Regions from separate parts of the Corynebacterium testudinoris genome, predicted to be linked through region 2. Evidence: riboswitches for the same ligand, from Rfam matches in the RefSeq annotation. Region 2 holds a riboswitch; the other holds the start of a gene.
What was found. Region 2 has a riboswitch for cyclic di-AMP ahead of CTEST_RS03450 (resuscitation-promoting factor Rpf1 domain-containing protein). Riboswitches for the same ligand answer to the same signal wherever they lie in the genome.
Positions count from the first base shown of each region.

Region 1: linked by a shared signal. The riboswitch ahead of CTEST_RS08975 (NlpC/P60 family protein) and the one ahead of CTEST_RS03450 (resuscitation-promoting factor Rpf1 domain-containing protein) in region 2 are both predicted to bind cyclic di-AMP.

Region 1 is NZ_CP011545.1:1,864,822-1,879,074, reverse strand. Features, by position in the region: gene qcrB (cytochrome bc1 complex cytochrome b subunit) at 1-464, shown strand, start outside; cyclic di-AMP (ydaO/yuaA leader) riboswitch at 1,136-1,325, shown strand; gene CTEST_RS08975 (NlpC/P60 family protein) at 1,337-1,957, shown strand; gene CTEST_RS08970 (C40 family peptidase) at 2,206-3,192, shown strand; gene CTEST_RS08965 (glycosyltransferase family 4 protein) at 3,197-4,333, shown strand; gene CTEST_RS08960 (ROK family protein) at 4,416-5,381, shown strand; gene CTEST_RS08955 (lysophospholipid acyltransferase family protein) at 5,410-6,150, shown strand; gene CTEST_RS08950 (acyltransferase family protein) at 6,246-7,415, shown strand; gene CTEST_RS08945 (hypothetical protein) at 7,490-7,672, shown strand; gene CTEST_RS08940 (glycosyltransferase 87 family protein) at 7,701-9,077, opposite strand; gene CTEST_RS08935 (polyadenylate-specific 3'-exoribonuclease AS) at 9,195-9,704, shown strand; gene CTEST_RS08930 (class II 3-deoxy-7-phosphoheptulonate synthase) at 9,770-11,158, shown strand; gene pknB (Stk1 family PASTA domain-containing Ser/Thr kinase) at 11,162-13,357, opposite strand; gene CTEST_RS13385 (Rv2175c family DNA-binding protein) at 13,388-13,792, shown strand; gene CTEST_RS08915 (alpha-(1->6)-mannopyranosyltransferase A) at 13,695-14,253, opposite strand, start outside.
Region 2 is NZ_CP011545.1:692,398-706,650, forward strand. Features, by position in the region: rRNA gene CTEST_RS03410 (23S ribosomal RNA) at 216-3,313, shown strand; rRNA gene rrf (5S ribosomal RNA) at 3,508-3,625, shown strand; gene CTEST_RS03420 (tetratricopeptide repeat protein) at 3,727-4,254, opposite strand; gene CTEST_RS03425 (pyridoxal phosphate-dependent aminotransferase) at 4,340-5,506, opposite strand; gene CTEST_RS03430 (DUF3239 domain-containing protein) at 5,503-6,153, opposite strand; gene CTEST_RS03435 (DNA repair helicase XPB) at 6,165-7,814, opposite strand; gene CTEST_RS03440 (helicase-associated domain-containing protein) at 7,833-10,037, opposite strand; gene CTEST_RS03445 (hypothetical protein) at 10,103-10,294, shown strand; gene CTEST_RS03450 (resuscitation-promoting factor Rpf1 domain-containing protein) at 10,563-11,165, opposite strand; cyclic di-AMP (ydaO/yuaA leader) riboswitch at 11,177-11,355, opposite strand; gene CTEST_RS03455 (cold-shock protein) at 11,682-12,065, shown strand; gene CTEST_RS03460 (DUF2771 domain-containing protein) at 12,083-12,610, opposite strand; gene CTEST_RS03465 (glutaminyl-peptide cyclotransferase) at 12,622-13,425, opposite strand; gene CTEST_RS03470 (DUF3027 domain-containing protein) at 13,446-14,129, shown strand; gene CTEST_RS03475 (aminotransferase class IV) at 14,126-14,253, opposite strand, start outside.

The DNA.
Region 1 (14,253 bases), 1.2 Mb from region 2:
ACCATGTGGCTCACTTCTTCCAGATCTCGCTGAACGCAATGACCTGGGTTGGCCGAATCGGCATCATCATCCTGCCGCCGTTGGCTTACTACATCACCCACCGCATCTGTGTTGGTCTGCAGCGCTCCGACCGTGAGGTCCTGGAGCACGGTATCGAAACCGGTGTCATCAAGCAGATGCCGAACGGTGCCTTCGTTGAGATCCACCAGCCGCTCGGCCCGGTCGACTCTCACGGACACCCGGTGCCGTTGCCGTACGCCGGCGCCCGCGTCCCGAAGCAGATGAACGAGCTCGGCTTCGCCGATGTCGTCTCCCGCGGCGGTGCCTTCAGCCCCGACCCGCAGGACGTCACGGATCGTCTCGACTCCATTCACCACGAGAATGAAGCTGAAGAGAAGGCCATGTTCGAGAAGCTGCAGGAGGCCAATCGAGAGGCTGACCGCGACAAGGGTCTGCACGACTAGTAGTTCCTGAACAACCCTGCGCTCACAAGAGGAGCCCGGCACCCAAATACCTGGGGGTGCCGGGCTCCTTCTTTGCGTCCCTCAGGCCCACTGGGTCGATGAAAACCCGCACTTCCTAACAACTTGTTGGGGTGGGAGAGGAGATTGACCCCGGAATTGTTAGGAAGTGCGGGTTTTGGAGTCCCGGCATGGCACCGGGACTCTGCAGCTCTCCAAGATGAGTGCTCGTGGCAGTAGTGGTGATGTGCGGATGGAGGTCGGCCTCTTTAGTCCCCTGACTGATGCGTCACCCCTAGGGGTGAAGGCGACAAAGGTCCGTTATATTTGTGACTCGCGGGACGCATGGGGCCAACCCCCTAGGGGTGTGAGCGGGATCACAATAATCGTTTGCACTGTGTTGCCGGTAGGTGCTTTCGGGGTGGAACGATAGTCGATCGCCAGGGTTGATCGGGCGGGTTGTGCCAGGTAGTGGCAATATCGACCGGCCGCTCCGAGCTCCTTGTTGGCCGGTATCCGTGAGATGACAGCGAGGGGAGATTGTCTCGACAGCTTGATAACGGCTTCATAACATCCCCAGATCGGGCCGCGGGTTGGACAACTTTCGTTGTTGTTTCGTAACCTGATTGAGACATTGAGGTGCTTCACCATGAAGCAGCCACATGATGTGAACTGAAAACACCAAGCCTAATCCGATCCACGGGCAATCCTCTAGGGGAGTTCATGGAAAGGAGCCGGGGAACCACCAGCATTCATCTGGGGTGAATTCCCGCAAGAGCGGCGATCTGATCGCCGTGGAGTGGGGTAGGGAAGCTTCCGTCTCCCAACCCGACAGCTAACCCGGTAGGCGCACAGGAAGATTTGGAGAAATATCCATGGCAAAGCACCGCCGTATCAGCAAGACCGCCACCCGTCGCGCAGCGACCGCATCTGCCGTCGTGATGGGCGCAACCCTTCTGTCCCCCGGCGCTGCTAACGCAGTCGAGGTCGCGATCCCGAACACGGACATCCGTTTCAACGTTCAGGGTCTCGACGCCGTGCCTGGCATTCAGGCCAACCCCGTTGCACAGCAGTTCATCCCGAACCTGCAGGCCGAGGTTGATAACTTCACCGCTAACGTTCCCAACCCGATCGCTGCATCCTCCTCGAATTCCGCAGGCGAAGCCATCGTTGCCGCTGCCCGTTCGAAGATTGGCGCTCCCTATAGCTGGGGTGCTGTCGGCCCGAACGCCTTCGACTGCTCCGGCCTGACCTCCTGGGCCTACCAGCAGGTCGGCAAGTCCATCCCGCGCACCTCTCAGGCTCAGGCTTCTGCCGGCCAGCAGGTCTCCTTGGACTCCCTGCAGCCCGGCGATGTCATCGCCTACTACGGTGGCGCTTCGCACGTCGGCATCTACGCCGGCAACGGAATGATCATCGACGCCCTCGGCTCCGGCACCCCGGTCTCCGAGCGTCCCCTGAACTACATGCCGATCCACTCGGCAGTGCGCTTCTAAGTCGCACCGCACGACGCCGCTCCCGAGCCTGTTCTCTGGGGCGGCGTTGTTGATTCTGAGGTCCATCCGGCAGAGCACATTGGTCACATTCGTCGCTAGAGTCACTACTTACTTGGCAGGTAGCAATGCATCCTCAGGGAGGGCTTATAGTGGGAACGTCCTTTGTGTTTAACCCCGTGGTAGAAAGCGTTCCCTTGTCTCTTCGTCTGCACGTCAATCGTCGTTTCCGCACCGTCGCTGCCAGCGTTATGGCGGTCACGTTGCTGACCTCGGGAGTGGCATTGTCGTCGATGGCGCCGACCGCGTGGGGCGACGACGTCGATACGCTTATCGCTGCGATGGATGAGATTTCCCACGAGGCCACCAGCCAAAGCGAAGAGGTGAAGCAGCTCGAGGTCGACATCGAGGAGAGCCAGCAGCACCTCGATGCCCTCCGGGGCGACGCGGACGCGGCCCACGAACGGGCGCGAGTGGCTCAGGAAGCCGAGCAGGCGTACCAAGGTCAGGTCAATGATATTGCGGGCGCTAAGTACCGCGGTGCGATGATTGATCCGGTAACGAATGCGATCGCGGCGCGCAGCCCCCAAAATGCTATTGACCGTTCGGCTTATTTGGCTACGTTGACGCGTAACACTGAGCGGGCCGTCGAGAAGCTCTCTGACGCCACCGCTAAGGCCGGCAAGGCGCACACTGACGCCTCGCGGGCGTTGGCGGAGGCTGGGTTCCAGCAGTCCCTGTTGGAGCAGCAAAAGCGCGAGCTCGAACAGCAACAGGAAGAGTTGAAGGCGCGGGTGCAGGAGATTGAGGCCAAGGTCAATGGCCTGAGCCCCGAGGATCGAGCCCGGTGGATGGCGAAGAATAACCCGCTCACCGGTTTGGACATCGCATCCTTCGCGGGCAGTGGTGCCGTGTCCGCGGCGCTGAGCAAGCTTGGTTCGCCCTACGGTTGGGGTGCGGCTGGCCCGAGCCAGTTCGATTGCTCGGGTCTGATGTACTGGGCTTATCAGCAGCAGGGCAAGTCCATCCCGCGGACGTCGCAGGCCCAGCTGGCTGGTGGCACTCCTGTGTCACGGTCGGAATTGCAGCCAGGTGACATCGTTGGTTACTACCCGGGCGTGACTCACGTCGGGATGTACATCGGCAACGGGCAGCTCGTCCATGCCTCGGATTACGGCATCCCGGTCCAGGTCGTGTCGGTTGATTCCATGCCGTGGGCCGGCGCCGCGCGTTTCTAGCTCGATGGCGCGCACCCTTGTAGTCACCAATGATTTTCCCCCCACGGTCGGGGGAATCCAGTCTTATGTGCGGGACTTTGTCGCGACGCTAGACCCAGCCGAGGTCGTGGTGTTCGCGTCCACGCAGGAGGCGTCTTTGGCGGCTGCCTACGACGAGGAAGCGGCCTTCACCGTCATCCGGTGGCCCCGGAAGGTCATGCTGCCCACCCCGGCGACAGCCAAGCGCATGGAAGAGATCATCGCGGAAGAAAACATCGATACCGTGTGGTTCGGTGCGGCGGCCCCCCTGGCCGTCATGGCCAACAATGCCCGACGGGCCGGTGCCCGGAGAATCATCGCGTCGACTCATGGCCACGAAGTGGGGTGGTCGATGATCCCGGGGGCGCGCCAGGTGTTGCGGCGGATTGGCAACACGGTCGATGTTGTCACCTATATCTCTGATTACACGTTGCGCCGCTTTCGCTCCGCCTTTGGCAGCCGCCCCCTCTTCGCGCATCTGCCCTCCGGCGTCGATAGTGACTTGTTCACCCCTGCCACGCCGGATGAGCGTGCTGCCACCCGAACAGAATTCAACCTCACAGCCGAGCAGCCCGTCGTGGTGTGTATCTCTCGGCTGGTGCCACGTAAAGGGCAAGACCAGCTCATTCGAGTTCTTCCCCGGCTGCGCCCTCGCTTTCCGACGATGCGATTGCTCATCGTCGGCCGAGGGCGCGACGAACGCCGCCTGCGGCGGCTGGCCAAGGCCAGCGGGGTAGAAGACCTCGTCGTTTTCACCGGGTCGCTGCCCTTCGCCCGCATGCGCGCAGTCCTAGCGGCGGCAGATGTGTTTGCTATGCCCGCCCGCACCCGAGGCAAAGGCCTCGATGTGGAGGGCCTGGGGATCGTCTACCTGGAGGCGCAAGCCAGCGGGGTGCCCGTGGTGGCGGGCACCTCCGGCGGGGCACCGGAGACCGTGACTCCGGACACCGGAATCGTTGTCGATGGCCGAGACCTGACCGCCGTGGCGGGCGCCCTGCAGGATCTCCTGGGGGACGCTGAGCGCCGGGAGGGAATGGGGGCGGCGGGCCGCGCGAACGTCGAAAAGCACTGGACATGGCAGATCATGGGCCAGCGCCTACGCCGCGTGATCCAACCAATGTGACTGTCTTCTGCTCACCCCGATATACTTTCCTGACTGCACTAGTGTGCGTCCAACCAGCTTCCCGTTTGATGAAGGTGCCCCGATGAATTCCACCCCGCCCCGCGTGACGGTCGGCTTCGATATCGGAGGAACCAACATCCGGGCGGGAGTGGTTGATGAGCAGGGGACAATCACCGACATTCGGGTAGCCGCCACGCCAATGGTGGCCTCCGAGCTGGAAGACACCATCGTCGCCATCGTGGCAGATCTGCGCCGCGATCATGACATCGCGGCGGTGGGTCTGGCGGTGGCTGGCTTCCTGGATCCCGAATGCGAAGTTGTCAGGTTCGCCCCGCACCTGCCCTGGCGGGACGCCCCCGTCCGACACATCCTGTCCGATCGCCTGGGGCTGCCGGTGCGCCTCGAGCACGATGCCAACTCCGCCGCCTGGGGGGAATATCGCTTCGGCGCGGCACAGGGCGCCGGGATCTGGGTGTTCTTCGCTCTGGGCACCGGCATTGGGGCAGCCTTGATGATCAACGGCACTTTGTTCCGCGGGGCGTTTGGCACCGCACCCGAATTCGGCCACCTCACCGTCGTCCAGGGCGGGCGGGAATGCTCCTGCGGGAAACATGGATGTTTGGAGCGCTACGCCTCCGGCACCGCTTTGGTTGATACCGCAGTAGATTTAGCCGGAACGGTCAACGCCGAGGACAGCCCGCTTTACCAGGCGATCCTCGCCGATCGGGACAAGGTCAGCGGCCACATGGTGATGGAGGCGGCCCGCCTTGGCGATCCACTAGGCGCCGCCACGGTGGAAAACTTCGCCCGGTGGGTGGGGGAAGGGTTGGCCATCGTCCAAGATGTGCTCGACCCGGCCATGATCATCGTCGGTGGGGGCGTATCCCGTGACGCCGACCTCTACCTCGACCAGGCTGCCTCACACATGGCGGGCAAGATCGTCGGCGCTGGACACCGCCCACTGCCTACCGTTTCGCGGGCAGAGCTCGGAGCGGATGCGGGTATGATTGGCGTGGCTGACCTGGCCCGCCAGCTGGAACAATACTAATTATCAGGCGACAAACCCGGGAGTAGATATGAGCAACAAGTGGTACTGGATGTTTCGGAACGTGCTGATCGGCCCGGCACTGAAGGTCTGGAACCGCGTGGAGGTCACCGGCCTGGAGAACATTCCGGCCACCGGCCCCGTCGTCATCGCCTCCAACCACCAGTCCGTGATGGACTCCTTTTACTTCCCCGCGGTGTGCCCCCGTGAGGTGACGTTCCCCGCCAAGTCGGAGTACTTCACCAACACCGGCGTGCTCGGAGCGGTCCAGCGTTGGTTCTTCAAAGCCACCGCCCAGGTGCCCGTGGACCGCAAGGCCTCGAATGCGGGTGATGCCACCCTGGAGGCGGCGACCCGCATTCTGGACAAGGGTGAGATCTTCGCTATCTATCCCGAGGGCACGCGGTCGCCCGATGGCCGGATTTACAAGGGCCGCACGGGCATGGCGCGCATCGCACTGGCCAATCACGTCGACATCGTTCCCGTCGCCATGATCGGGGCCCGCAATGCCAATCCCATTGGCACGTGGGTCCCCCGTCCGGCGAAGGTGCGGATGAAAGTTGGCGAGCCTATCGACGCCCGCGGCTACGTCGCCTCCCTCGGCATCGACCCCGATTCGCGCGAGGCCAGCCGCCCTCTCACCGATCACGTCATGGCGATTTTGTCCGACATGGCCGGCGAACCCTATGTGGATGTTTACGCCTCCGACGTCAAAGAATCCCTGGCAGCGGGCCATGGATACCCCTACGGAGCCGAACCTAACTCGCGCTAACCTGTTTGTGCGCCGCCACCACCCCGGATAGAGTAGATCGGTGAATTGTTAAGAGCTACTCTAGTGAATTTAGTTATCAACGTGGGGTGATGGGTATGACATCGAGCGCCCAGCAACGCCTCGACTGGCCAGACATCGCCAAAGGACTCTCCATCCTTGGCGTTGTCGTCTTGCACGTCAGCCTCACCATCCCCGGCGGCATGGACACCTTGCTGGCCCACGCCAACCGCATCCTCGATCCCCTGCGCATGCCCCTGTTCTTCTTGGTCAGTGGCTTCTTTTCCGCGAGAGTCTTGCGGATGTCTTTTCTTGACCTCGTAGTCAAACGGCTGTGGTTCTTCCTCGTGCCCTACGTCCTGTGGGGGCCGATCGAGCTGTGGGTGAAATTCCGCGAATACCACATGTTCGATGATGCGCCGATGCCCGGCCCAGGCACCTACGTTGAGTACCTGAGCCAAGGTCGGAGCATGTATTGGTTCCTCCTGGCGCTGGTGGTGTTCAACCTCATCCTGTGGGCGACGCGCAAGCTCAACAAGGGCTTACTCATCCTTGCCTTGGCGGCCGCGTTGCTATTGGTTCCTTTCCAATCGGAGCAGCTCATCGTCGGCCGAGTGCTGTTGTACCTGCCACCATTTCTCATTGGCGCTTACTTCCGGGACCGGGTTGCTAGTTTCGCGGCCGAAGGGGCATCGATCCGCAACATCATGGTCAGCTCCGCCCTCTACGTCGCGGCATATCTGGGCACCCTGTGGTTTGCCATTTACCACGCCACCCATGACCTCGAGCTGCCGTGGATCTTCCCCGGTGCGGATCACGTCACCCTCAGTGAACTCCGGGTCCTCGTTTTGTCGCTAGGCCAAATTGCGATGATTCCGATGGCCCTCGTGGTGGCCGTGCTGCTGGCCAAGCTAGCGCCGATCGCCCGGGCCCTAAAATTCCTGGGCCAGCACACCCTGGTCATCTACCTTGGGCACCCCATTGCCCTGACCATGTTGTACAACTACAACGTCCGCAACACCGACCTCGATATTGCCCGGGACGCCTCGGTGTTCTGGGAGCACACCGCCTTCTGGATGGTCATCGGCCTCATCATCTCAGCGATCGGGGCCTACGGCATGTGGCTGGTGTCAATCGTTCCGGTCCTGGGCTGGACCGTGAAACCACCGGCCTTGAGGAAAGCGCCCTCTTCGGCCCAACCTGCGCCCGTGCGCTCCGATGCCCAGGAACCCTCCCACGCCGGCGGCGGCACGCCCCGACATTCCTAAGCAACCCGGGATGGGACTAGAGTCTGTGAGCAGTACCTAACATTCCACCCAACATTTTCGTCGAAAGGACCAGTGTGAGAAGTCTGTGGCTGTGGAAGATCATTGCCGTCACCGCGCTGATCATTGCTTACTTGGTCGTGGAGGCGCTCGACATGAACGTCTCCATCATCGCCCCGGTGATCGTTGCCGCCATCGCGTTGATCCTGTTCCTGCCGTTCCGTCCCGCCGGTAAGCGCCAGCACGACGCTGAGGTGTGACTATTGGCGCCCCGCGCCTTGATGGACACTAGGCCACAAGCGCGGGGACGATTATCACCAGCGACACCAGGGTTACGAACGTCGCCCAGGCCCGCAGCACAGCCGCTGGGATGGCGGGGGCGGGAAATGGCTCATTGCGCGGGGGCTGCGGCAGCAGGATCTGGGGGACAAGGATCACCGTGACCAGAACCAGCAGGGCTACCACGACGTACGAATTGCCCATCGGCTGTGCCCACCACGGCCAGAGGTATTCCATGTCGCGAGGAACGTCGACGCGCCAGTGGGACCCCAACAGCCCAACGAGGGTGATCACGACGGTGAGCAACCCGGTCAGGGTGCGGAGGATGCCTGGGGCCATGCGGTAGGCGCTGACCCCCATGGTGACGGCGAGCGGCACCAGCCACGTCCAGTGATGTGACCACGACACCGGCGAGCACAGCAGGGCGACGAAAGCGGTCACCAACACTATCGCCAGGGTGGGATCGACGCCGAGGGCGGCTGCGGTGCGCTCGATCTTGAGCAGGGCGACGATGATGATGGTGAGCGCAATAATGACCAGGGCTACCCACCACAGACGGGGCGGTTCCTCTGCCGTCCCGACCACGCGGGAGAGCACCCCCTGGAGTGACTGGTTGGCGGAAAAATACAATTTGCCAATGCGCGTGGGATCAGACAGCGTGTGGAACCAGTAGGTGAGGGAGTTCTGCGGGCTGACCAGTGCTGCGAGCAGCGTGAACCCAATGCCGGAAGCGGTGGTCACGGCGGCGTCTTTCCACTGCCGCCGCACGAGGAAAACGAGGCCAAACACGGCGGGTGTCAGCTTGATTGCGGCAGCCAGGCCGATGAGAACGCCACGGGGCAGCCACGACCGGCGGGTGAGGGTATCCGCCAGGACCAACGCCATGAGGAAGACGTTGATCTGCCCGAAGTAGAGGGTCTGGCTCAGCGGCTCGAACTGCAACGCGAGGGGAAGGATGAACAGTGCCAGCAGCCGCAGGTCAGAGGCGGCAAAGGTGGGCAGGCACGTGCGCAGGACGATGACAATGCACCACCACGTCACCACCGCGGAGGCCACCGTCATGGCGGCCGAGCCGATGGAATAGGGGATGACCGCCAGAGGGGAGAATAGAATTGCCGCGAGCGGGGGATAGGTAAAGGGCAGGTCAATGCCAACCACGGAATACCACTGGGTATACAGATTATCGCCGTCGAGGAATGCCTGTCCGCCAGCCCGGTAAACGTCATAGTCGGTGTGATAGAACCAGCGGGGTCCCGAATCAACAATCCAGATAACGGTGCCGCGGATGCTCAGCAGTAGTGCCACGATGGCGAAGAAAAGGGAGCGGCGGCCCGTCAAACGCGGGGGAGCCAGGACGGGGTCGCCCCCCTGGTTGTTGTCATGCACACGAAGACTATAGCCCTAAACAGCACCGGGACCCTACGCGAAGCCGCAGCATGTGACGGGTTACTCTGTATTTCGTTCCCGCGATGCCCGCGGGGAGGGTGAAGGAAGGAAATCACGGTGCGCTACTTCTATGACACGGAGTTCATCGAGGATGGACGCACCATCGATTTGGTTTCCATCGGAATCGTCGCCGAAGACGGCCGCGAATACTATGCAGTGTCTACCGAGTTTAATTCTGCGCGGGCTAATTCCTGGGTTCGCGATAACGTTCTCAATCAATTGCCCAGCCCATCGTCGGAGGTGTGGCGCAATCGGGCACGAATCCGGCGCGACGTCGTGGACTTTGTCAATGCCGGAAAAGGTCGTCCCGAGTTGTGGGCGTGGGTTGGCGCCTACGATCATGTCGTCTTGGCCCAGCTCTGGGGCGATATGACCGCCCTGCCGAGGGAGCTACCGCGCTACACCCGCGAACTGCGACAGTATTGGGAATTTGCCGGAAAGCCTGCGTTGCCGGAAATTCCCAGTGGTAATCATGATGCGCTGGTCGACGCCCGCCATAACCTCGCAAAGTATCGCGTCTGCGCGGCTGCACTCCCCCTGGGGCGCAACAACAACGTCCTGCGCTAGCAGCAGCGGTCACCCCGGGGTGACCAGCCTGTCCTCCCTGCGCTTTAGCGTGCTATGAATAGGGGGTGAGTTGGACTGTTGACATCCCCAAAGAAGCCCTCCCCGATTTGCCGCCGTTGCCGGCCGGACTGCACGAGCGATTCCAGGACGTCGTGTCCCGGGACGCCCATCAGCAGCCAGGCTGGGATCGCGCCCAGGCGGAGAATGTTCGCAAAATCCTCGAGTCGGTGCCGCCGATCATCGTCGCGCCGGAGGTAGCCACGCTGAGAAAGCAGCTTGCCGACGTCGCCAACGGCAAGGCTTTCCTGTTGCAGGGCGGCGACTGCGCCGAGACGTTTGAATCCAACACCGAGCCGCACATCCGCGCCAACGTCAAGACGTTGCTGCAGATGGCGGTCGTCTTGACCTACGGCGCGTCGACGCCGGTGGTCAAGCTGGCCCGCATCGCCGGCCAATACGCCAAGCCCCGTTCGCAGGACCTCGATGAAAACGGCCTGCCGAACTACCGCGGCGATATTGTCAACGGCGTGGAGCCGACCCCGGAAGCCCGTCGGCATGACCCGGCCCGCATGGTCCGCGCCTACGCCAACTCCTCTGCCGCCATGAACCTCGTGCGTTCCTTGGTGTCATCGGGTACGGCCGATCTCAAGCGAGTTCACGAGTGGAACCGTGAGTTCGTTGCTAACTCCTCCGCCGGTGCCCGCTACCAGGCCCTAGCTGATGAAATTGAGCGTGGCCTGAGCTTCATGGATGCCTGCGGCGTCCACGATGATTCCCTGCGGACCTCGGACATCTACTGCTCGCATGAGGCCCTCTTGGTCGATTATGAGCGCGCGATGCTGCGCCTGCATGAAGACGAAGACGGGGAGACCCGCCTGTATGATCTGTCCGCCCACCAGCTGTGGATCGGCGAGCGCACCCGCGGCATCGATGACTTCCATGTCAACTTCGCCGCGCTCATCGCTAACCCCGTCGGTATCAAGATCGGCCCGAGCATCACCCCGGAAGAAGCTGTCGCCTACGCCGCGAAGCTGGACCCGAATCGGGAGCCCGGCCGTCTGACTATGGTCGCCCGCATGGGATACGACAAGGTCCGCACCGTGCTGCCTGCTGTCATTGAGGCCGTCGAGGCCTCGGGGCACAAGGTCATCTGGCAGTCCGATCCGATGCACGGCAACACCTTCACGGCCTCCACCGGCTACAAGACCCGCCACTTTGACAAGGTCATCGACGAGGTCCAGGGCTTCTTCGAGGTCCACCGTGAGCTGGGCACCCATCCGGGTGGTATCCACATCGAGCTCACCGGTGAAGATGTCACTGAGTGCCTCGGTGGCGCTGAGGACATCACCGATCTGGATCTGCCAGGTCGCTACGAGTCCGCCTGCGACCCGCGTCTGAACACTCAGCAGTCGCTGGAGCTGGCCTTCCTCGTCGCGGAAATGCTACGCAACTAGGAATTAGCGCAGGGTCAGCCGCACGGTTGATTCAACCCGGGCGTCATCCCCGGCGGCGGGACGCTGGCGGGTGACCACCCGGGCATCGTCACGTTCTGAGGCATTGACCTCGAAGCCCGCGTTAGCCAGGGCCGCCCGGGCCTCGCGCACCGTTGACCCGGTGACGTCGGGGACGGTGACCCGGCCGGGGAGGACCAGGTCGATCGACGTATCGTCGGGGCGAACCATTGTGCCGGCGGTCGGAGACGTGCCAATCACCGTGGACGGGGAGGATCGGACCTCCGAGTTGTTCCGGCGAGTGCGGTCGACGCTGAAGCCAGCCTGCTCGAGGGCAGCCGTGGCGGCGTCGAGATCCATGCCCGACACATCGGGGACGGCAAGGGCACTGGACACCTGCAAGGTGACCTCGCCGCCGCGGTTGACCGTCACTCCCACCGACGGGGTGACGCCAAGAACCTCATCAGCCTTCGCGCCTGAACGGTACTCACGCTCGACCTGTGCGACGGTGAGGTCGAGCGCCGAGAGTTTGGCTTCCGCGTCCGCGAGGCTCAGCCCCACGACGTCGGGCACTTGAACCGGCTCCGGCCCACGGGACATGTGGACGGTCACGGTAGAACCGATGGGAACAGCCTCACCTTCGGCAGGCTCGGTGCGGGCGATGCGGCCTTCGTCGACGTCGCTGGAGTAGACCGGTTCACCAGTGGAGATGGTGAGGGTCCGTTCGGAGGCGACCTGCTGAAATTCGAGGATGTCCATTCCCGCGGCCGCCGGAATCGTGGGGCGTCCCTGTGAGACAAGGACGGTCACCTCGTCGCCGCGCACCAGTCGTTCGCCCCCGTTCGGTTCAGTCCCGGCGATGGCATCCGCCGGAACGTCATCGCTGTAGACGATGCGGGTGGCGGCGGCGAAGCCAGCCTGCTCGACGGTGGAGACCGCCTGCACCCGATCCATACCCAGGACCTGTGGGATCTCCCCGTAGCGACCAGATCCGAACCACCAGGCGCCCACGGCCACGGCGATGGTGATGATGACCACGACCGTTAGCCACACGATGAGACCCACGCGGGAGCGATTGCTTACCGGCGCAGGAGTGTCGGGCTCTGGCTCGGGCGGGAGAGAGGACGGGAGGGAGGAGGGAATAACGTCGGGAACCGGTGCCGGACCGGCCACCTCAGCCAGGGGAGGTTCGGCGGGAAGGACCCGAGGGGTGTCCATGCGGGTCTCTGTTCCCAAAACCGCGGTGTCGTCGATGGGGGCTGGGTCGATGAAGCCAGTGGCTGGGCCCATGAGGTCGGTGATGTCGGTGGGTACGGCCGCCGCGCGGTTGGCTGCGGAGTTGGTGGGGACGGGGACGGTGAACGCTGGCAGGGCCAGCTCGGCGGCGACATCGTCGAGGGCGGCGAGGAACTCGCCGGCATCGGCGAAACGATCGGCCGGTTCCTGCGCGGTGGCGGTGGCCACGAGGGCGTCGATAAGCGGTGGAACGCCCGCGATCCGGGAGCTGGGCGCGGGAACTACCTCATCGAGCCGCTGGTAGGCGTGCGCCAGTGCGGTGTCGCCGGCAAAGGGAGTGGTGCCGGTGAGTAGTTCGAAGAGCACGATGCCAGCGGAGTAGACGTCGGAGGCGGTCGTGATGTCCGATCCATCGACCTGCTCGGGGGAGAGGTAGGCGACGGTTCCCACGATCTGCGCGTTCGTCGCCGTGGCGGCGTTCACCGCCCGGACCAGGCCGAAGTCGGCGAGCTTGACGCGGTGATCGGCGCTGATGAGAACGTTGTCGGGCTTGATGTCGCGGTGGACCAACCCGGCAGCGTGGGCGACGGACAGCCCCGTCAGCACCGAACGCATGACCGCGGCGGCGGCGTGCGGCGGCATGGGACCCCGCTCGGCGATCAGCTCCCGCAGGGTGCCGCCGGTAATCAGCTCCATGACCAAGAACAAGTGATCGCCGTCTGAGCCGAAGTCGTAGACGTTGACCAAGTTGGGGTGAGTCAGCTGGGCCATGGCGCGGGCTTCGCGGCGGAAGCGCTGGCGGAACACCGGGTCGGAGAGGTATTTCTCATCCAGGACCTTGGCGGCCACTGCCCGCCCCAGCCGCAGGTCGACGCAGCGATACACCGTCGACATGCCGCCCCGCGCGATCGGATGATCGATACGGTAGCGGTCGTCGAAAACGTCTCCTACTGCCAGTTGAGCCATGTCAACAGTATGGAGCACCGAACGCTCCTCATGCCAACGCAGCGCACGGAGAGCAGTAGAGTGGGGGCCGTGAATGCGAATAACGACCTGGAAACTCTGCTCGCCGATGAGACTCTGCTGAGCTTGCCGGAGGTGTCAGAAAACCTCGGCGTGGTGATCACCCGAGTGCATGATCTGCTCAACGACAACAAGCTCATCGCCTATGTCCAGGATGGCAAGCGCGTCATCCCCGCCGCACTGTTCGGCCCGGACGGCACGACGGGCAAGTTCGTCCCCGGCGTGATCACGTTGTTGACCGATGGTGGGTACTCGGACGAGGAGATTTTGACCTACCTGTTCACTCCGGACGAGACCCTGCCGGGACGTCCGGTTGAGGCTCTCCACGGCCACCTGGCTCGTGAGGTGCTGCGCCGCGCGCAGGCGATGGCTCTGTAGCGGGCGGTGTAGCGGGCGGTGTAGCGCGTAGTCGCCGCCCGATCGCCCCGTCGCGGTAGATGAAGTCGGTGAGGGTCCAGGCGAGCACCGTCATGGGCACCATCCACCACGGATTGAACAACACGTGGTTACCGCTGCCGGTAAATGCCACGGTGATGATGATTGAGGCCCCGGTGCCCAGCCGCAGCACCCAACCCGGCGGCCGGAACGTGCCCAACAGGGAGATGACGGAGGCGTAGTACCAGGGCAACGTCACGGAGTTGAAGACGAAGGCGACCTGGTAGGCGGCGGTCGTGCCCATGATATTGCGGCGGTCATTCTGCCGGAATAGCCACCAGACGATGACCAGCCCGATGAGCATGACGAGCATGGAGGCTGGCCGAAGTATGGCGAGCACCGTGTTGTATTCGATGTCCTCGTTGATCACCTGCAGATAAGGGGTAAACAGGCTCGCCATGAGG
Region 2 (14,253 bases):
CGACTGTGATCATCCATGTTGTTTACTTCCCTTGTGCCTCTTTTGTGGGGTGGGTGGTGGATGGGTGGGTGGTGTGTTGTGTGAGAACTGTATAGTGGACGCGAGCATCTTTATTTTTTGTTGTGCTGTGAGTCTATGGGCTTATAGTGTTGTGTTTTTTATGCTCCGCATGCTGCGTGCTTGCCTTTTTGGGGTGGGTGTGTGGTGTGTGGGGTGTGTGTTTGTGTAAGGGCGCATGGTGGATGCCTTGGCATGCTGAGCCGATGAAGGACGTGTGAGTCTGCGTTAAGCCTCGGGGAGTTGACAACTAAGCGTTGATCCGAGGATGTCCGAATGGGGAAACCCGGCCATCGTTATGGGTGGTCACCTCACGATGAATTCATAGTCGTGGTGGAGGTTGACGCGGGGAAGTGAAACATCTCAGTACCCGCAGGAGAGGAAAATAAATAATGATTCCGCTAGTAGTGGCGAGCGAACGTGGATGAGGCTAAACCGTGTGTGTGTGATACCTGACAGGGGTTGCGCATGCGGTGTTGTGGGATGCATCTTGGTGGGGCTGTCACCTCATCGCGCATTACCTCAAGTTGAGCGGGAGTGGTCTGGGATGGCCTACCGGAGTGGGTGAGAGTCCCGTACGTTAATAGCTTGTGGTGTGTGTTGGTGTTTTTCCCGAGTAGCAGCGGGCTCGTGAAATCTGCTGTGAATCTGCCGGGACCACCCGGTAAGCCTAAATACTCAGTGTGACCGATAGCGGATAGTACCGTGAGGGAATGGTGAAAAGTACCCCGGGAGGGGAGTGAAATAGTACCTGAAACCATGTGCTTACAATCCGTCAGAGCACCTCTTGTGTGTGATGGCGTGCCTTTTGAAGAATGAGCCTGCGAGTCAGCGGCATGTCGCGAGGTTAACCCGTGTGGGGTAGTCGTAGCGAAAGCGAATCCTAACGAGGGTGTTGTTAGTGGCATGTCCTGGACCCGAAGCGGAGTGATCTACCCATGGCCAGTGTGAAGCAGAGGTAAGACTTTGTGGAGGCGCGAACCCACTTAGGTTGAAAACTGAGGGGATGAGTTGTGGGTAGGGGTGAAAGGCCAATCAAACTCCGTGATAGCTGGTTCTCCCCGAAATGCATTTAGGTGCAGCGTTGTGTGTTGCTTGCTGGAGGTAGAGCTACTGGTTGGTTGAGCGGGACGACAATCTTAGCAATGTCAGCCAAACTCCGAATGCCAGTTAAGTTGAGCATGGCAGTGAGACTGTGGGGGATAAGCTTCATAGTCGAGAGGGAAACAGCCCAGATCGCCGGCTAAGGCCCCTAAGCGTGTACTAAGTGGAAAAGGATGTGGGATCGCGAAGACAGCCAGGAGGTTGGCTTAGAAGCAGCCATCCTTGAAAGAGTGCGTAATAGCTCACTGGTCGAGTGGTTCTGCGCCGACAATGTAGTGGGGCTCAAGTACACCGCCGAAGCCGCGGCAACAACCCATCCTTTGGGGTGGGTGTTGGGTAGGGGAGCGTCGTGCACTGCTGTGAAGCGTTACCGTGAGGGGGCGTGGAGTGTGTGCGAGTGAGAATGCAGGCATGAGTAACGATTGATGAGTGAGAATCTCATCCGCCGGATGACTAAGGGTTCCTGGGTCAAGTTCGTCTTCCCAGGGTGAGTCGGGACCTAAGGCGAGGCCGACAGGCGTAGTCGATGGACAACCAGTTGATATTCTGGTACCCGTGTATGTGCGCCCATGTGTGAATCAGTGATACTAACCACCCGCGATCATCATTGGACTGCAGTTTTGCTGTGGTTGGTGGTGGGAGTGCGTGGGGCCTGATCTGGTAGTAGCCAAGTGATGGGGTGACGCAGTGGGGTAGCCGCGCCACTTATTGGATTGTGGTGTAAGCGTGTGGCACGAGGGGAGTGGTAAATCCGCCCCTCATTGTGTGTGAGGCGTGATGCGTAGCCCTTTGTGGGTGAATGTGGTGATCCCGTACTGTCGAGAAAAGCCTCTAGCGATGTATGTATATGGCCCGTACCCTAAACCGACACAGGTAGTCAGGTAGAGAATACTAAGGCGTTCGGGTGAACTGTGGTTAAGGAACTCGGCAAAATGCCCCCGTAACTTCGGGAGAAGGGGGGCCACTGTTGGTGATAGAACATTTCGTTTTTGAGCTGGTGGTGGTCGCAGAGAATAGAGGGAAGCGACTGTTTATTAAAAACACAGGTCCGTGCGAAAACGTTGAAGTTGAGGTATACGGACTGACGCCTGCCCGGTGCTGGAAGGTTAAGAGGACCTGTTAGATCTCCCTTGTGGGGGTCGAAGCGGAGAATTTAAGCCCCAGTAAACGGCGGTGGTAACTATAACCATCCTAAGGTAGCGAAATTCCTTGTCGGGTAAGTTCCGACCTGCACGAATGGCGTAACGACTTCCCTGCTGTCTCAACCACAGGCCCGGTGAAATTGCAGTACGAGTAAAGATGCTCGTTACGCGCGGCAGGACGAAAAGACCCCGGGACCTTCACTATAGCTTGGTATTGGTGTTCGGTTCGGTTTGTGTAGGATAGGTGGGAGACTGTGATCATGTGACGCTAGTTGTGTGTGAGTCGTTGTTGAAATACCACTCTGATCGGATTGGATACCTGAACCTTGGCCCATGATCTGGGTTGGGGACAGTGCCTGGTGGGTAGTTTAACTGGGGCGGTTGCCTCCCAAAATGTAACGGAGGCGCCCAAAGGTTCCCTCAGCCTGGTTGGTAATCAGGTGGTGAGTGTAAGTGCACAAGGGAGCTTGACTGTGAGAGTGACAACTCGAGCAGGGACGAAAGTCGGGACTAGTGATCCGGCACCTACTTGTGGAAGTGGTGTCGCTCAACGGATAAAAGGTACCCCGGGGATAACAGGCTGATCTTCCCCAAGAGTCCATATCGACGGGATGGTTTGGCACCTCGATGTCGGCTCGTCGCATCCTGGGGCTGGAGTAGGTCCCAAGGGTTGGGCTGTTCGCCCATTAAAGCGGCACGCGAGCTGGGTTTAGAACGTCGTGAGACAGTTCGGTCTCTATCCGCCGCGCGCGTAGAAACTTGTGGAAGGCTGTCCCTAGTACGAGAGGACCGGGACGGACGTACCTCTAGTGTGCCAGTTGTTCCGCCAGGGGCAGGGCTGGTTGGCTACGTACGGAAGGGATAACCGCTGAAAGCATCTAAGCGGGAAGCCTGTTTCGAGATGAGGTTTCGTGTGAGGTCCCCTGTAGATGACGGGGTTGATAGGCCAGATCTGGAAGCATTGTAAGGTGTGGAGGTGACTGGTACTAATAGACCAACAAAACACACACACATTTGACTGCTGTGGTGGTTGGTGGGTGTTTTTTACGCAACGTAACAAAAAAATAAGATCACATGGTCACTCCCTTGTTGGGGTGGTTGGTGGTTCGCGTCCATTATGCAGTGTCTGACACAGCACACCCGTGTCACAGAACGAAACAGTCCATCATCTTGTGTGGGTGGTGGGTGTTGTTCTGGTGGGTGTGTCGGTGGTTGATGGCAGCAGGGAAACGCCCGGTCCCTTTCCGAACCCGGAAGCTAAGCCTGGTTGCGCTGATGGTACTGCACCTGGGAGGGTGTGGGAGAGTAGGTTACCGCCGACACTAAAAACTTAACATTTTGTTTGATGTGTGTAGGCCTTGTTCATCTGGCCCCCTTTGGTGGGGGTTGGGTGGGCAGGGCCTACACGCGATTCCAGGGAGTGTCATCCGTGAAGCTTCGGTGGCTCCATCGCGTACTTCTCGACGGCCCGGGAGTAGAGCGGAAGAGTGCGGGCCAGGGCCCGGAGGGCGACGCGGAGAGCCTCGTCAGTGCGGCCGGCATCCCGCAGGGCCAGGGCTAGGAAAGCTTGCGCTGCATCACCGGTTATGTCGTCACTCGGATGGTTTTCCAGGAGTGCGATAGCGCCATTGGCGTCGCCAATGTTGCGCAATGAGCTCGCGAGCTGGATGACAGCTTGAGGGCGTCTCGGTCCGGCTAGGCCGTTCTCGAGCGCCGCCTGGTAGAGCGGCACAGCCTCGCGTTCGCTGCCAAGAAAATCGTGGATCGAAGCCCATTCGTAGAGGGCATCTGGATCATCAGCGGGGCGTTCGTCGACGAGGGCGCGCATGCTGCGCATCATCTCCTCGGGGCGGGACTCGTCCGCTGCGGCCCAGAAGGCAGTAATTCTGTCGTCCCACTCATCAGTCATGCCCTCAAGGATGCCATGGGTGCTGGGGCGTGAAATCACCATGTGGAAAGGGCTCCTTTCACCGGCACTAGAGCGGGTGAAAGGAGCCCTTTCGACAGCGTGAGATCACGCGAAACGAGTGAGAAGGTCAGGCGCCTAACTGGGTAATCCTGCGGGCGGCTTCGGCCAAGGTTGCTGGCTGTTTGCAGAACGCGAAACGGACCTTCGTGCGCCACGGTTCGGGGTCGTCGCAGAAGACCTGGACCGGGATGGCGGCCACGCCGATCTGCTGGGGGAGGGCGGTGCAGAATTCAACGCCATCGCTAAAGCCCAGGGGAGCGATGTCAACCACGGTGAAGTAGGTTCCGGCGGTGGAGGAGACGGGGAAGCCGGCGGTGCGGAGGGCATCGCCAAGCAAATCCCGGTTGGACTGCAGGCCGCTCACCATGTCCTCAAGCCAGGCGGATTCGTGGTCCAGGGCGTAGTGCACGGCCGGTTGGAACGGGGTGGGGCCGACGTAGGTCATGAATTGCTTGGCTTTGAGGACGGCGTCGAGAAGCGGGGCGGGGGCGAGGGCCCAGCCGATTTTCCAGCCGGTGACGTTGTAGCTCTTCGCGGCGGAGGAGACGGTGATGGTGCGGGACCACATGCCCGGCAGAGCGGCGAGGGCGGTGTGCGTGGTGTCATCGAAGACGAGGTTTTCGTAGACCTCATCGGACAGCACGAGGAGGTCGTTCTCCACGCAGACAGCGGACAGCTCGGTCAAGACCTCCCGGGAGAATACCGACCCGGTGGGGTTGTGCGGGGAGTTGATAATGACCATGGCGGTTCGCGGGGTGATCGCGGCGCGAACGGCGTCGACGTCGACGGTCCAGGTATCACCGGCGGACACCAGGGGGACGGCTACGCGGGTCGCCCCGGCCAATGCAATGGCGGCGGCGTAGGCGTCGAAGTAGGGCTCGAGGACGATGACCTCGGACCCCGGCTCGACGAGCCCGAGGACGGTAGCGGAGATCGCCTCGGTGGCGCCGACGGTGACCAATACTTCCGCCTCGGGGTGGTAGGTCACCCCGTAGTCGCGCTGGCGCTGCCGGGCGATCGCGGAACGCAATCCCATAAAGCCGCGGCCGGGGCCGTATTGGTTGTTGCCGGAGGAGATCTCCGCGCAGGCGAGTTCGAGCATCGCGGCGGGGCCATCGGAATCCGGGAAGCCCTGGCCGAGGTTAATAGCGTCGTGGGTGACAGCCAGTTCGGTCATCGTGGCGAAGACGGTTTCCCCGAAGGGCTGCAGGCGGGTGACTTCTCTGCCGCTCATGACAGCACCAGGAGGTTGAAGTCGGTGGCTTTGACGTCGCTGAGCCGCTTGCGGGCCTTTTCTAGGCGGTTCCACTGGTCGTCGGGGATGGATTTGCGGGCAATGTCTACCACGTTCGCATCGGGGGTGCCCCAGGCGATGGGCATGGGGGAGATCTCGTCCCAGTGTTCTTGATTGCGGACGGTGCGGCGGCCGGAGACGGCGGCGACGGGCAAGCGGGTTCCTAGCTTGGGGTCCTTGATGCCGTTGATGCGGGTCACGGTGCGCAGTGCGGCACCCCAGCGTGGGGGCAGTGCCGGATCGACGTTGGTGTTGACGAGGGCCATGATGACGAAGTCGCGTTCGTTGACTTCGACGATGATGGCCGGGGCGAGTGGGTATTTGTCGTAGAGGTCCTGGGCGGAGCCGACCTGGCGCGGAACGACGAACACGAGGAAGAAGCAGACGAGGGCGAAGGTGAAGAGGATGATCCCAGCCACGAGGCCCCACGCCTGACCGGCGCCGAACCAGAAGTACACGGCCCCCGCGAGGACCAAGAGAATGAGGCCGAAGACGGCTGCCGAGAGTTGGAGGCGCCGAGAATCTTTGAGCATCTCGTTGTTCTTCTTGGCAAAAGCCTCGTCGACGTCAAACTTAAATACCTTCATGGGCTCTCATCCTAATCGAGGTCGTCGGCGTCAATAATGCGGTAGGCGTAGCCCTGTTCGGCGAGGAAGCGTTGCCGGTGGGCGGCGTATTCGGAGTCGAGGGTGTCCCGGGAGACGACGGAGTAGAAGTGGGCTTCGCCGCCGTCGGCCTTGGGCCGCAACAATCGGCCCAAGCGTTGGGCCTCTTCCTGCCGGGAGCCGAACGTGCCGGAGACCTGGATGGCCACTGCCGCCTCAGGCAGGTCGATGGAGAAGTTAGCCACCTTGCTCACCACTAGTACCGAGATGTCGCCGGAGCGGAAGGCATCGAAAAGTTCCTGGCGGCGTTTGGTGGAGGTGCGGCCTTCGATGAGCGGGGCATCGAAACGCTCGGACAACTCTTCGAGTTGGTCAAGGTAGGCGCCGATGATGAGCGTCGGCTGCCCGGCATGTCGGTGCAAGAGCTTATCGACGACCCGCATCTTCGCCTCCGCGCTCGCCGCCAGGCGGTAGCGGTCCGAGGTCTCGGCCGTGGCATAGGTCATCCGTTCCGCCTCGCTCATCGTCGTCCGCACTTCGACGCATTCAGCGGTGGCGATGAAGCCCTGGGCTTCGATGTCCTTCCACGGGGCGTCATAACGCTTCGGGCCGATGAGGGAGAAAACGTCGCCCTCGCGGCCGTCCTCGCGCACGAGGGTGGCGGTGAGGCCGAGACGGCGGCGGGATTGCAGATCGGAGGTCATGCGGAACACGGGCGCGGGGAGAAGGTGGACCTCGTCGTAGATGATGAGGCCCCAGTCGCGGGAATCAAAAAGCTCCAGCGCCCGGTATTCGCCCTTCGTTTTGCGGGTGACCACCTGATACGTGGCGATGGTCACCGGGCGGATCTCCTTGCGCTCCCCGGAGTATTCGCCGATCTCCTCCGGCGTGAGGGTCGTGCGTCGAAGGAGCTCATCGCGCCATTGGCGGCCGGCGACGGTGTTGGTGACGAGGATGAGCGTGGTCGCCTGGGCGCGCGCCATCGACGCCGCACCCACCATGGTTTTACCCGCGCCACAGGGCAGCACGACGACTCCCGAGCCGCCCTCCCAGAAGGAGTCGGCGGCGTAGCGCTGGTAATCGCGCAGCTCCCACTGCTCATTGGCGGTGGACAAGGCGATGGGGTGGGCCTCGCCATCGACGTAACCGGCACGATCGTCGGCCGGCCACCCGACCTTGAGCAGTTCCTGCTTCAGCCGCCCACGCTCGGACGGGTGCACGGCGATGGTCTCCTCGTCGATGCGCTCGCCGAACATGGGCCGGATCTTTTTGTGCCGTTCCAACTCGGCGAGGATCGCCGGCTCGGCCGATTCCAGGACGAGGCCGTGGGCCGGGTGTTTGTGCAACCGCACGCGACCGTAGCGAGACATCGTCTCAGCGACGTCGATAAGCAGGGCCTGGGGGACAGGGAAGCGCGAGAAACGCTCCAGGACGTCGACCACCTGCTCGGCGTCATGCCCCGCGGCGCGCGCATTCCACAGCGCGAGCGGGGTGATGCGGTAGGTGTGCACGTGCTCGGGGGCGCGTTCGAGCTCAGCGAACGGCGCGAGCGCGGCGCGGGCCTCATCCGCCAGTGGGTGATCAATCTCCAGCAGGACCGTCTTGTCCGATTGCACGATGAGGGGTCCGTCGCCAAAAGCCATGGACGCCATTATGGCACGTCAGTCCAACAGCACCTCCGTGATGCGGTGGAGCATGAATCGCTGCACGTCACCGGACACTTCATCGAGCGCGTCGACCTGCCCGCCGCTCACCGTCAGCGGTGTGACCACCCGGTGCACGGCGAGTCCATGCTTATCGACGAACCCGAGCGTCACCGTCCGCCCGCCCCGCGCCGCCGCCTGCAACACGGCGAGCGTCTTACCGCTCTCGGCGGGTACCTTTTCGGAGCTATCATCCGCCCGGCGGATGGCGGAGACGGCCGCGGCAATCCGCTCGGCGGGGATCGTCGTCAATCGTTCCGGCGCCGCATCGGGCGTGGGCAGCCGGAGGGGCTTCGGGCGAATATCGAGCGCCGCCCCCGACGCATCCTCCGCTACCGGCTGGAAACCCGCTCCCCGCAGTGCATCGATGACCCGGACGAGGGGTGCCTGGGAAATGGCGACGGTTGGGGCGATGATCTGCAGCGCGACGTCGTCGGCGGCGGGGGTGCGAGCGGCCTCGAGCAGGAGCGCGGGGTCATCGCACCGCACGTAACTCAACGCGGGGCCGCCACGGAGGGTCCCGTGGCGGCGGGCGACATCATCGATGAGGTAGGTGATGGACTGCGGGACCTCCCCGAGGACGTGGTCCGCGAGCCAGGTCTTCAGCTCCTCCGCCGTGCGGCCGGTATCCAAAGCACGGCGGACGGAATGCTCGGTGACCCGGTAGACGCTAGCCAGACCTCCCGAATCGAGATCCCCGAGGAGCTCCATCTCCGCCTGCACGGCGCGGGGGAGCGGGCCGGGGGCAAGAATCGTCATATCCGCCTGCGCGATGACCCGCTCGACGGTCCCGGGTGTGACATCGGCGGCGACGGCCTCGGCATCGGCAGTGGGATCGAGCAGGGCGCGAAGCAGGGAGGTGGCGGTGCCCCCGGCTAGGGCTCCGAGCCACCGGGCCTCGGAAAGAATCTCCTCCACGGTGCACGCCGGCAGGAGAGTCGCGGGGATGGGGTGGGTGTAGAAGAAATCATCGAACATCTCCTCATCACTGATCTCCACCCCCGGGGCAGGCCGAGTGAACTGGGACAAAATGAGCTGGCGGTGCTCAGGCAGCTGCGGGCGATGAGACTGCTCAGAGAGCAGACGAATGGGAAGCTTCTTCTCATCCTTGTCGCCCACCAGCCAAGGAGCCCACGGGGAGTCAAGCCAACTGCGCAGGAGAGTGAGCCATTGCGTGCCAAGCTCCGCCTCCAGCCACTCATCGGCCGCCTGCGTAGGACCAAGCCCCTCCTCGCCCCGGCTCAGCAGCCGGGCGGCCGTGCCCAAGAAAACGAGCCGATTGATGTCGACCTCGGACACCCCGAGCTGGCGGGAGAGGGAGGCCGTGACCCGCACACCCACGCCGCCATCCTTGAGAAGTTCCACAGGGTGCTCGCCCAGCACATCCAGCAGTTGGCGCAGGTGGCGGGCGACCTCCAGCCCCGCGCCGGCGCCGATGGTGTCGGTGCGGTCTTGACCGCGGACGTCGATAAGCGATTCGCCGAGCACCCGAGGTGACGGGACCAGCGGCCGGGCAACGTGGGGACGGCCGAGGAGAGCGGCGCGAATGCGGCGCGGCAAGCGCACCGTGCCCGCATCGACGCGGGTGAGCAGGCCAGCTGCCAGGAGCTGCGGGATGGGATGAGCGGGATCAGCATCCGGGGCGGCATGCTTCGTCGTGCCGACGCCGCCGGAATGCAGCAACGTATCCACAATGGCGCGCTGCTGAGCCGGGAGATCCTCCGGGAGCGCGGGAGTCTCATTGTCCAACAGCTGCCAATCCTGCGGCAGCGACGGCATGGCCTCGGTGACCAGGAGCAGGGCTTCGGCACTACCGAAGAAGATGGCGAGGGCGAACAGCCTCTCCGTCGCTTCCCCAACCTGGGCTGGGGTGGCACTCGGGATCCGACGAGTGGCCTCCGCACCCAGCGCCGCGGAGCTGATCGGCTCCAGCTCCGCCCCGAGCTCAGCGGCCACCTCAACCAGTGCCAACTCCAGCGCCGTGACCGTTCGCAATGCCCGCCCCACTGACGCCCGCAACTGCAAACGCGCCGCCAAGGGGGTAATCCCTGGGGGGAGCGGCAAGACGACGTCGGGGCGCGCCGCGAGGAGGAAACTCAGCTCATCATCACTGCGCTGAGCCAGCCAGGTGCGGAAATCGGGGCGATCGGGGGTAGATGTCATGGTGTGGACGAGTTTAATGGCAGTTCAAGTTACTTTTTGTCCCCAGGTTTGCAAGAATGGACGGCATGGCAAACGTTGAGAAGAAGGGCTACGTCGATCCGGCCTGGCCGAAGAATATCCCTGAAGACGGTCACGTGGTGACTGAGTTGATCTCCAAGCTGGCTGGCGCGTCCAGCCCCTTCGGCGACGACACCGTGCTTCCGGTCCCGGCCGAGCAGCTCGGCTACGTCCACCCGTACACCCGCTACAACACTTAAGCGTTCTTTTCTCTCAACGCGGATCCCCCGCACCCCAGGCACGTTTGTGCTGGCTAGGGTGCGGGGGATTGGCGTGTCTGCGTCTCGCTGTTGATCGATGGTGGCGGGCAAACCCGCTTTCGCTAACAATTTCGGGGGTTCGGAAGTTGGTGAGATGCCAGAGTTGTTAGCGAGTGCGGGTTTCGGGGTCCGCCTGGAGCTGCCCGGGCTTGGCAAAACGAAGCCCCCGCACCAGTGGTGCGGGGGCTTGTCAGGCGTCTGGGGGAGTTTAGAGGCCCAGGGCCGGATCGATGATGTGGCGGTTGGCGCCGTAGAAAGCATCGAAGTTGCCGCGGTTGGCGTTGTAGGCAGCCTCCAGGCCGGAGGGGACCTGCACACCGAACTGGGCGAGGTTGGCCTGGATGGCGTTGTAGACGGCGTCGACAGCGAGGGCTTCGGAGGAAGCGCCGGCCTGCTCGACGATCTGCTGGACAGCGGCCGGGGCGTCGGCGGCAATGTTGCGCGGGGTCGGAGCGGAGTTCAGGCCCAGACGTGCAGAGCAGGACGGCCATGCGCCCCAGCCCTGGCCGGCGAGGGTGCGCTCGGCGACGGCGATCTGCTGCTCACGGGTGGCCTGGTAGGCGACGGGAGCGAACTCAGCGCCACCGTATGCGCGCCAGGTGGCCGGGGAGAACTGCAGGCCGCCGTGGTAGCCATTGCCGGAGTTGATCTGCCAGTTGCCGCCGGCCTCACACTGTGCGAGGCGGTCCCAATCGGAGTCGGGGGCAGCGGACGCGGTCGGGGAGAGCAGGGCGGCTGCTGCGCCGAAAGCGACGGTGGTGGCGGCGAACTTGGTGCCGATGGACGCGGTCTTGCGGGAATGACGTGCCATGTTAAAAGAAGTGTTCCTCTCATATTGACGCCTGCGAAGTGAGCTGTCGGGTTCGGGCGGAGGATCACTGTGCCCGGCCACGTTTGTGGCTTCACCCCGAGGGCGGATGCCCGTTGCGAAACTCTGGCTTAATAGAGGTCCGCGGTGGTTTCCCCGCTCCTGTCCACATGGAATTATTCACGTTTGTGGTGCACGACTGACGTGGTCTCTCGCCATCCTGGACAGGATTCGGCGTGGGAGGCGAGGGGTGGTGACCGACGCTGTGCCTGCCATGCAGAGTAACGGTTTATAACGGTTTAGTCACGCTCGACTCACAAGTCGGCTCTAATTTTTTCAGTTGCGGGGGTCCTGCAAAGGTTTTTTCCCAGGCCAGCCCCGCCAAACCCGGACAATGTGACGTGCGTCTCATTGTGTTGCGTCGGCCATGCCAACGGGTAGTGGAGCGCGCGTGATCAACGCCGACAGCGGGGTATACTCGTGCCTTCACGTGTTAAGCAAAAGAAAGTGGTGAGGATCGTGCCGATCGGCAAGGTGAAGTGGTACGACGCCGGAAAGGGCTTCGGATTCGTCTCCAACCCGGGGGATGAAGATGTCTACGTGGGCAAGCAGGTACTGCCCGAAGGCGTGGAGGAGTTAGTCGCTGGTCAGCGCATTGAGTTTGACTTCGCCGCTGGACGCCGCGGCCCGCAAGCCCTGCGCGTCAAAATTCTAGACTCCCCGCGCCGCCGCCCCGCCCACCGGCACAAGCCCGAAGAGCTATCCAGCATGATTTCGGACCTGCTCACCCTGCTGGAAAGCGATGTCCAGCCCGGCCTGGCCGCTGGCCGCTACCCGGACCGTAAGGTCGGCCGCCAGGTCGCTGAGATCCTCCGCGCTGTGGCCAAGGAGCTCGACGCCTAAACCCGGCTCACTGCTGGCTAGCTCATGGTGCTCAAGGACCACACCGTTGTATAAGGGGTTTCCTCCCCGGCGTCGTTGTGGCCGAGCATCACCGAGGAGACTTCGACGACCATGAGGCGGGGGCGCTCGGTGTTCTCGCCGATGGGGTCGGTGGAACCGGGGATTTCCACCTGTTGCGCATCATTGGCTGCGTGGAGTTGTTGGTCGTTGGCGGCCGGGTCATCATAAATCATGAGGACTTGCCAGTCGTGGTCGTAGATCGCTTCCGGGATGTCGAGCACGAGCGTGTCGTCGGGGCCGACGGCGAGGTTGGGGACCTCACCCTCGGGGCAGTCCACGCCCGGCTCGCACACGAGGTACGGGGAGATCTCGAGGGATGCGTCGCCGACCGTGGCCGTAATGGACACCTCTTGGGGCTGCGGGCCGGGGCGATTGTTCCACCAGTTCTGCAGCAAGACACCACCGACCAGCAGGATAACAACGGCAATCAGGAGAGCAAGGATCTGCAGCAGGGACTTCTGCCGCGCCTGTTTACGGGTGGCCATGGGTCCTTATCCTACCGTTGGGGCAGGAACTGGACCTCATACAGGTCGGGCCAGCGCTTGCCACTGAGTAGGAAATGATCGGTGCCGGGAATGTGCGCGATGCCGTTGAGGACGTTGTTGGGGTCGGGGAAGGAGTTGTCGGGGAGCCCGGAGGCGTCGATGGTGCCGGTGACGTGGCCGGTCGCGGCGTCGATACGCAGGATGTCGGTGGTGAGGAACACGTTGGCGTAGACCTCCCCGTCGACGCATTCGAGCTCATTGAGTTCGGAGACGTCGCGGTCGGCGCGGGTGACCACGGTGCGGGAGCGTTCCTCGAAGGTGTCGGGGTCGAGGTGGCGCAGCTCGTCGGTGCCGTCGGACATGATGAGCTCGTCCTCGAAGGAGCACAGCCCCCAGCCTTCGCCGGGGTAGGTGACCCGGTCGAGTTCGGCCAGCGTCTCGGCGTCGCGTTTGATGGCGATGCCGTTGCGCCAGGTCAATTGCCAGATGATGTCGCCGTGCCGGGTGATGCCTTCGCCGAAGAATCGGGGCTCGAGCGATGCGGAGGCGAGCTCGGTGCCCGCCATATCGCGGCGATAGATGCGCGATTCGTCCCACATGCCGGTGCCCACGAGGAGCGTGCCGTCGTCCTCCATCTCTAGGCCTTGGGTGTAGCTCAAGACGTCGAAAGGATAGGAGTCAATGATGTTGACTTCCAGCGGCTCAACGGCCAGGCCGGCCTTCTCCTTCGGTGCCGCGCAGGCGCCAAGGGCAAGGGCGGGAACCAGGATTAAAGAGAAGGCGGAAGCGACGACTCGGAGGCTCATGACCAACATTCTGCCCCAGATGGCCCATAATGAGGGGCGTGTCCCCAAGCAATCGCCGCCGGAAAACCAGCCCGCTTCTCGACGCCCGCGCAGTCGACCTCGCACGTACCGCACTGGAGGAGCTCGGGGACGGCGGGGTCGGCGACCACATCGGGGTCCAGGTGGTGGGGCATAACGTGGCCAACCACCGCTTCGCGGCGGATGTCCCCGGTTACAGCGGCTGGGAATGGAATGCGGTCCTGGCCTGCGCCTCCGGATCCAGGCACGTCACCATCAACGAAGTAGCGCTGGTCCCGGCGCCGAGCGGGGAAGCCCTCCAAGCCCCCGAATGGGTGCCGTGGGCCGATCGCATTCGGCCCGGCGATTTGGGCCCAGGTGATCTCATGCCGCCGGAGCCCGACGATCCGCGCCTCGATGCGGACGGTCAGCTCAGCGACCAGGGGTTGCGTGATGCCATGCAGCGCTGGCGCACCGGCGACTACGGCCCGACGAGCGAGTTCGCTGAAAAAGCCACCCTCGACTGCACGACGTGCGCGTTCTTCGTCCCCGTGGGCGATGTCATCGGCCCCAATTTCGGTGCCTGCGTCAACGAGTACTCCGCCGACGGCCACCTCGTCCACGCCAAGTACGGCTGCGGCGCGCACTCCCGCACCCCCGCTGACTCGCTTGTCGACGCCCCCGATGCCTACGACGACGAAGGCTTGATCTTCTAGACGCTGCTCGCCGACGCCCACATCCGCTCGTTGATCTCGCGGTGGGTGGGGGCGCCACCCCGCGGCAGGCCCGTGATCTGCGGAGGAAGGGTGGAACCGTACTCCATCCAGCCGGTGACGTTGC